DNA from 2 places in the Lysobacter arenosi genome. Region 1 is predicted to be linked to the other one. Evidence: predicted binding sites of a transcription regulator. Region 1 holds the regulator's gene; the other holds the start of a gene.

Region 1 (4,208 bases):
GGGTCGGGGCGGTCGGTCTCGACCGGTTCGACCTGCACGTCGAAGCGGCCGCCGCCCATGCCCAGTTCGGAGATCAGCGCGGTGGTGCTGGCCGACAGGTTGGCCGCGGCCTCGCGGCGCAGACGGCCGAGTGCGTCGGCAGCCTGGCGCCAGTCGCGACGGGCGGCTTCGATCTCGGTGTCGAGGCGGGCCAGGCGCGCGCCGGCGCCTTGCAGCGATTCCAGTTCGGCCGCAATCGCATCGCGCTGCGCGCCCAGTTGCTCGGGTGGCACGCGGTGCTTGCGCGCCAGTTCGTGGATGCGGGTCAGGCGCTGCTCGATCAGCTCCAGCGCCGACGGGTCGAGGTCGAGGTCGCTGCGAACGCGGTCGAGCAGGGCAAGGGCTTCGTCGACCTGGATCGCGGCCGCATCGAGCATCGCGTCGACATCGCCCAGGCGCGGCTCGTGTTCCACCACACGCTGCAGGTCGCTGCGAACCTGTTGCAGGCTGCGCGAGAGCGAGGGGCCTTCCTCGCCACCGAGGTGGGCGAATGCACCTTCGCAGGCGGCAATCAGGTCGGCCGCATGGGCATGGCGGCGATGGTCGTCCTGCAGGCGCGCGATGGCGTCGGCCTCGAGGTCTTCGCGATCCAGTTCGCCATGCTGGTGTTCGAGCCAGCTGATGCGGTCGGAGACATCGCCCTTGGCCGACAGTTCGTCGCGCTCGGTCAGCAATGCGCTCCAGCGAGTCGCCGCGGCGCCGACGGCGCCCAGTTCGGCCTGGGTACGGCCGAAGGCATCCAGCAGCGCCAGCTGGCTGGGGCGCGACAGCAGCGCCTGGTGCTCGTGCTGGCCATGGATCTCGACCAGCAGGGTGGACAGCTCGCTCAGCTGGCCCAGCGTGACCGGGCGGCCGTTGACCCAGGCGCGCGAGCCGCCGTCGGCGCGGATCACGCGCCGGATCTGGCAGGCGTCGTCCTCGTCCAGCTCGTTGTCGCGCAGCCAGGCACGGGCCAGCGGGACGTCGTCGAGGCTGAAGCCGGCGACCAGCTCGGCGCGGTCGGCGCCGTGGCGGACGACGCCGCTGTCGGCACGCAGGCCGGAGATCAGGCCCAGCGCGTCGACCAGCAACGACTTGCCGGCGCCGGTCTCGCCGGAGATGACGGTCAGGCCGGGACCGAAACCGAGCTCGGCTTCACTGACCACGGCGAACTGCTTGAGGGAGAGGTGGACGAGCATGGAGCGCGATTGTGCCTTGTGTCGGTTGCGGCGTGATAGCGGGGGAGCGTCTCGCAGGTTCAGATCTGCGGCATCGGCCGCAATGGCCGGCGCCGAAAACCCTTGCACCGGATCGGGCCGCGACCTATCAATATGCCCGTCATGAACCGCAAACCTGCCGATCCCAGCCTCGACCCGCGTGCACGGCAGCTGTTGCGCACCCTGATCGGCCGCTACATCAACAGCGGCGAGCCGATCGGCTCGCAGACGCTGGCGCGGCACGCCGGGCTGGACGTCAGCGCGGCGACCATCCGCAACATCCTGGCCGACCTGGAAGACGCCGGCCTGCTCAGCGCGCCCCACAGCTCGGCCGGACGCGTCCCGACGCCCCAGGGCTACCGCCTGTTCGTCGACTCGCTGCTGCAGGTGCGGCCACTGCCGGACTCCGACCTAGCCCGCCTGCGCGGCGAGCTACCGGCCGGTTCCGGCACCCAGGCCCTGCTCGGCAGCGCCTCGGAGCTGCTGTCGGCGATGACCCACTTCGTCGGCGTGGTCAGCGTGCCGCGGCGCGAGCAGTTCGCCTTCCGCCGCATCGATTTCGTGCCGCTCGACGGCGCGCGTGTGCTGGCGATCCTGGTGTTCGCCGACAACGAAGTGCAGAACCGGATCGTGCAGACCCGTCGCCCGTTCGACAGTGGCGAGCTCGAGCGCGTGGCCAACTACCTGAACGCCCACTTCGCCGGGCGCACCGTGGCCGACATCCGCGCCACCCTGCTGCGCGAGCTACGCACCGCCCAGACCGAGATGCAGTCACTGCTGACGCAGTCGGTCGAGCTGGCCGAGCAGGCGCTGGCGCCGGGCGGCGACGACATGGTGCTGGCCGGACAGACCCGCCTGATGGGGCTGCAGGAACTGGCCGACCTGGACCGCCTGCGCGACCTGTTCGACGCCTTCGCCCGCAAGCGCGAGATCCTGCAGCTGCTCGAACGCACGGTGCAGGCGCCCGGCGTACGCATTTTCATTGGCGAGGAGACCGGCCTGGCGCCGCTGGAAGGGATGTCGCTGGTCACCGCCCCGTACGTTGCCGGCGGTGGCAGTGGCCAGGTACTGGGCGTCCTGGGGGTGATCGGGCCGACCCGGATGGCGTACGACCGCGTGATTCCAGTGGTCCAGGCCGCCGCCGACGCGCTCGGGGCTGCCATCCACTCCGAGTCCTGAGGGACCCGGACCCGCCGCTGCCGGGACGGGGACAGCCCCTGGCCGGCCGGAACGGCGCCTGGCCGTCGCCAACGGCGCAGTTCGTCTTGAAACCTCGCGGGGCGGCCCCATTGCTGCCCTGTCGCGCCTTGAGCGCGGATTTCCGAATTGTTTGGCGCCCTTGGCGCAGGGATGGAGCACCGCATGACCCAGATCGATCCGCAAGACACCCCCGACAACGACACCCTGGACCTTGCCAACGACGCCGACGGCGGCGATTCGCTGGCCGCGCAACTGCAGGCCGCCCGCGCCGAGCTGACGCAGCTGCGTGAGGATTCGCTGCGCGAACGCGCCGAACTCGAGAACCAGCGCAAGCGCATGGCCCGCGATATCGACATGGCGCGCAAGTTCGCCAACGAGCGCGTCCTTGGCGACCTGCTGCCGGTGATCGACAGCCTCGAGGCCGGCCTCACCATCCAGGCCGACACCGCCCAGCACCTGCGTGAAGGCATGGAGCTGACCCTGCGCCAGCTGCTCAAGGTCGTCTCCGACAACGGCCTGGTCGCGATCGACCCGGTCGGCAAGGCCTTCAACCCGGAGCACCACCAGGCGATGAGCATGGTCGAGAGCGCCGGGCATGCGCCGGGCGACGTGGTCCAGGTCTACCAGAAGGGCTGGCTGCTCAACGACCGCCTGCTGCGCCCTGCGCTGGTGGTGGTGGCCAAGCACGACTGAACGATCGGGGCAGGGCAGCGCCAGGCGAGCGACTTTGCCAACGCGGTCGCTTGAAGAGGCAACCGCCGGCCCCCAGATAACGCACATCGGCGCCACCACAGATTCGGCGCCACACCATTTCAAGCATTAGCGAGGGAGCTACACACATGGGCAAGATCATCGGTATCGATCTGGGCACGACCAATTCGTGCGTCGCGATCATGGAAGGCGGCAAGGCCAAGGTCATCGAAAACGCAGAAGGCGACCGCACCACGCCTTCGATCGTGGCCTTCACCAAGGACGGCGAAGTCCTGGTCGGCGCCTCGGCCAAGCGCCAGGCCGTCACCAATCCCAAGAACACCTTTTTCGCGGTCAAGCGCCTGATCGGCCGCAAGTTCACCGACGCCGAAGTCCAGAAGGACCTCGACCTGGTGCCGTACTCGATCGCCCAGCACGAGAACGGCGACGCCTGGGTCGCCACGGCCGACGGCAAGAACATGGCGCCGCAGCAGATCTCCGCTGAAGTGCTGGCGAAGATGAAGAAGACCGCCGAGGCCTACCTGGGCGAGACGGTCACCGAAGCGGTCATCACCGTGCCGGCGTACTTCAACGACAGCCAGCGCCAGGCGACCAAGGACGCCGGCAAGATCGCCGGCCTCGACGTCAAGCGCATCATCAACGAGCCGACCGCGGCCGCGCTGGCCTACGGCATGGACAAGAAGGGCGGCGACCGCAAGGTCGCGGTCTACGACCTCGGCGGCGGCACCTTCGACGTGTCGATCATCGAGATTGCGTCGGTCGACGGCGAGATGCAGGTCGAGGTGCTGGCCACCAACGGCGACACCTTCCTCGGTGGCGAGGACTTCGACAAGCGCGTCATCGATTACCTCGTGGAAGAATTCCAGAAGGACCAGGGCATCGACCTGCGCAAGGATCCGCTGGCCCTGCAGCGCCTGAAGGACGCGGCCGAGCGCGCCAAGATCGAGCTGTCGAGCGCGCAGCAGACCGAGGTCAACCTGCCGTACGTCACCGCTGACGCCTCCGGTCCGAAGCACCTCAACATCAAGCTGACCCGCGCCAAGCTCGAAGCCCTGGTCGAAG
Region 2 (4,208 bases), 1.2 Mb from region 1:
GGTCTTCGTTGGCACCCTTGAGGTTGGCGATCGCGGCCTTGGCGCGCAGCAGCGCAACGCCGCCGCCCGGGACGATGCCCTCTTCAACGGCAGCACGCGTGGCGTGCAGGGCGTCTTCGACGCGAGCCTTCTTTTCCTTCATCTCGATCTCGGTCGAAGCACCGACCTTGATCACAGCAACGCCGCCGGCCAGCTTGGCCACGCGCTCCTGCAGCTTCTCGCGGTCGTAGTCGGAGGAGGTCTCCTCGATCTGCGCCTTGATCTGCTTGATGCGGCCTTCGATGCCCGACACTTCGCCGGCGCCGTCGATGATGGTGGTGTTCTCCTTGGAGATCTGCACCTTCTTGGCGCGACCCAGATCCTTGATGGTGGCCTTGTCCAGCTGCAGGCCGACTTCCTCGGAGATCACGGTGCCGCCGGTGAGGACGGCCATGTCTTCCAGCATCGCCTTGCGACGGTCGCCGAAGCCCGGAGCCTTGACGGCGCAGACCTTGACGATGCCGCGGATGGTGTTGACCACCAGGGTCGCCAGCGCTTCGCCTTCGACTTCCTCGGCGATGATCAGCAGCGGCTTGCCAGCCTTGGCCACGCCCTCGAGGACGGGCAGCAGGTCACGCACGTTGGAGATCTTCTTGTCGTGCAGCAGGATGAACGGATCGTCCAGCTCGGCCTGCATCGACTGCTGGTTGTTGATGAAGTACGGCGACAGGTAGCCGCGGTCGAACTGCATGCCCTCGACGACGTCGAGCTCGTTCTCCAGGCCCGAACCGTCTTCAACGGTGATCACGCCTTCCTTGCCGACCTTGTCCATCGCCTGGGCGATCAGGTCGCCGATGTTGGCGTCGGAGTTGGCCGAGATCGTACCGACCTGGGCGATTTCCTTGCTGGTCGAGGACGGCTTGGAGATCTTCTTCAGCTCGTCTACGGCAGCGACGACGGCCTTGTCGATACCGCGCTTGAGGTCCATCGGGTTCATGCCGGCGGCGACGGCCTTCATGCCTTCGCGGATCAGCGCCTGGGCCAGCACGGTGGCGGTGGTGGTGCCGTCACCGGCGTTGTCGGAGGTCTTGGAAGCGACTTCCTTCACCATCTGCGCGCCCATGTTCTCGAACTTGTCGGCAAGCTCGATTTCCTTGGCGACGGAGACGCCGTCCTTGGTGATGGTCGGGGCGCCGAAGCTCTTCTCGAGCACGACGTTGCGACCCTTCGGGCCGAGCGTGGCCTTGACGGCATTGGCGAGCACATTGACGCCGCGCAGCATCTTGACGCGCGCGTCCTCACCGAAACGAATTTCCTTGGCAGCCATTTTCTATTACCTCAAAAGCGAATTGGGGAATGTGGAACTGGATCAACAAAGACGAGGGGCGGAGGAAGCGCGCATTGCGCGACGTTCCCTGCCCGCTCCGGGCGCTCTTAGGCGAGCACGGCGAAGATGTCGTCTTCCTTGACCACCAGGTATTCGGTGCCGTCGAGCTTGACCTCGGTACCGCTGTACTTGCCGAACAGGACCTTGTCGCCGACCTTGACCGAAACCGGGCGGACGTTGCCGTTGTCGAGGACCTTGCCGGTGCCGACGGCGACGACTTCACCCTTGATCGGCTTCTCGGTGGCCGAGTCCGGAATCACGATGCCGCCAGCGGACATCTTTTCTTCTTCCATGCGCTTGATGACCACGCGGTCGTAGAGCGGCTTGATATTCATCGCGACAAATCTCCGAGGGATTTACGTAAGTTATTGAACGGACAGCAAAACGGCCTGAATTTTAGCAGTCGACCCTGACGAGTGCCAATGTCAGGGACGAAGAAACCCGGCGAACCGGGACAGCGGGGGAGATTGGGTCCGCGTGAAGGCCTTTCAAGGGCCGAAGCGTCAGCGCCGTCCTGGGCGAGCGTCCACCCGACAAAAAGAAAGAGCGCGCCCCGAGGGAACGCGCTCTTTCTGGTACGGAGGTGGCTGTCCTGTGCTCGTCGCGTCCTGCGCACGGCCCCGAACCGACGCCTTGTCACTACCAACGCCCTTGTCGGCAGGGGTCAATCTTCGTCCCTGCGGGCTTTTTCGACCAGCGGTGTCCTGCTGACTCCCGGTATCACGTCCTTCATGGAATGCTTGAAACTATTGAACTTCACTGCTGCAATCGGCGCATAGTGCTACCCAGTGCGCACAGCATTGGGTGAATCTCAGTCACCTGGTGAATATCGGTATCCAAGGTCGGAGGCCACATGACACCCCAGCAGCGCATTCGCCTGGCTCGACGCCATTGCGGCCTGTCCCAGGCCGCCCTGGGCGCGGCGGTCGGCGTGCAACGCAGCGCCGTCGGCCATTGGGAGGCGGCACGCGGCAAGTATCCAAGCGTGGCGCACCTGCGCGAAATCGCGATGGTGACCGGCGTGCAGTTCGAATGGCTGGCCACCGGCCGCGGCACGATGAGCCTGTCGGCGGACACCGCGCTGGACTCGGTCGCGGCCGCGGACGCGCTGCTCGTCGACGACCCGCTGGAGCTGAGGCTGCTGGTCGCGTTCCGCGAAGCGCCGACGCGCTCGAAGGCGCCGCTGGTGGAAGTCGTGGAGCAACTGGCGCAGCTGCGCACCGGGCGCGGACGCGGCAAGCCCGCTTCCGTGTAAACCGAATCAGCCGCCGGAAAGGCGCTTCACCGCACCGGCCGGCAATGCCGCGCATTCGGCCGCCGGCTCGAACGCCGCGGTAGCGGCGACACCGTCGACAGCCAGTTGCAGCTTCGCCGGCGCCGGCGGTGCCGCGATGGCCGCCGCCCAGATCGCGCGGATCGTGCCCTGCATCGGCGGATCGGCCAGCACATTGCCGCCGGAATCGACATAAAGCAGCTCACCCGGCGAGCTGGCCACCGTCTCGCCTGTTGTGGCGTCGATCAGCGTCATCGCGTCCGGCTCGCCCCAGCAGCTCATGGCGCTTTCGCAGCTCAGGTCCACCAGCAGGCGCGACGTCGCGCCGGCAGCCAAGCGGCAGGCGGCGTGCACGTCGATGCCGTAGGCGGGCGCCGCCTGCGTGGCCGCGGTAGCCGGCAGCACGGCAAACAGCCCCAGGGCGAGGATGGCCCTGGCGGCAACGGCGGTGATCCGCGGGAAATGGCGGTGTGGCATCGAACCTCCTCGAACGTCCGGACCAGGCCGGCGCCGGCAGCCTACGTCATCCGCCGCCGGCCTGCGCAGGCCGGGTTCCGGGCGGGACGATTCGCCCGCCCGCGGGGCGGCGGCTACACTTGCGCCCCTCATGACCCCGTCCCCCGCCTCGCCCGTACGGCTGGTCCTCAGTACCTGCGCCGATCCGCAAAGCGCCGATGCCATCGCCAGGGCCCTGGTCGGCGAGCGCCTGGCCGCGTGCGTCAACGTCCTGCCCGGGGTGTCGTCGACATACCGCTGGCAAGGGGCGATCGAGCAGGCCGAAGAAGTCCTGCTGCTGATCAAGACCACCGCCGATCGCCAGGACGCGCTGATCGCGCGGCTGCAGGCGCTGCACTCCTATGAACTGCCCGAGGCGGTCGCGGTCGAAGCCGTTGGCGGCCTTGCCCCCTACTTGCAGTGGGTGGCCGAACAGACCCGGAAAGATGACTGAATCCATTCAATTTCGCCTCCGCGGCGCGCTGCTGACCCTGGTCCTCACCGCAACGGCACTGGCCACGTCGGGCCTGGTCGCCACGCCGGCGCATGCCGCGATCAATCCCGACGACCTGCTGCCCGTCGACGAGGCGTTCGCCTTGCGCGCACAGGCGCCCGGCGGCGACCGGATCGAGATCCACTGGCGCATCGCCGACGGCTACTACCTGTACAAGCACCGCATTGCGGTGCAGTCCGATGCCGCATTCGCCGCGCAGCCGCTGCAGTTGCCGCAGGGCAAGGCGCACGAGGACGAGTTCTTCGGCCGGGTCGAGACCTATCGCCAGGCGCTCACCGCGGTGTTGCCGGGCCAGGCCCAGGGCGGCGCACGCCAGGTCACCCTGAAGGTGCGTTACCAGGGCTGCGCCGACGCCGGCATCTGCTATCCGCCGCAAACGCGCAGCCTCAGCGTCACCCTGCCCGAGGCAAGTGCGGCAGCTGCGCAACCGGCGGTCGCCTTTGGTCCTGCGCGCGGCGCCGTGCCGCTGGGCGGCGGATTGCTGGCCGGCAAGGCCGGCGCCACCGATGCCTTGCCGCTGCCACCAGAGCAGGCCTTCGGCTTCGAAGCGATTGCCGGCG

What was found. Region 1 encodes HrcA, which represses chaperone genes, less so after heat shock. Its sites were predicted from a motif close to TTNGCACTCNNNNNNNNNGAGTGCNAA; they were not measured.
Region 2: a site for HrcA is predicted at 1,763-1,789, ahead of groES (co-chaperone GroES). Genes of this name have one in related genera too.

The regions. Positions count from the first base shown of each region.
Region 1 is NZ_CP071517.1:906,223-910,430, forward strand. It holds gene recN (DNA repair protein RecN) at 1-1,217, opposite strand, end outside; gene hrcA (heat-inducible transcriptional repressor HrcA) at 1,359-2,414, shown strand; gene grpE (nucleotide exchange factor GrpE) at 2,598-3,128, shown strand; gene dnaK (molecular chaperone DnaK) at 3,275-4,208, shown strand, end outside.
Region 2 is NZ_CP071517.1:3,636,403-3,640,610, reverse strand. It holds gene groL (chaperonin GroEL) at 1-1,306, opposite strand, end outside; gene groES (co-chaperone GroES) at 1,414-1,701, opposite strand; gene HIV01_RS16720 (helix-turn-helix domain-containing protein) at 2,220-2,621, shown strand; gene HIV01_RS16715 (hypothetical protein) at 2,628-3,116, opposite strand; gene cutA (divalent-cation tolerance protein CutA) at 3,247-3,588, shown strand; gene HIV01_RS16705 (protein-disulfide reductase DsbD) at 3,581-4,208, shown strand, end outside.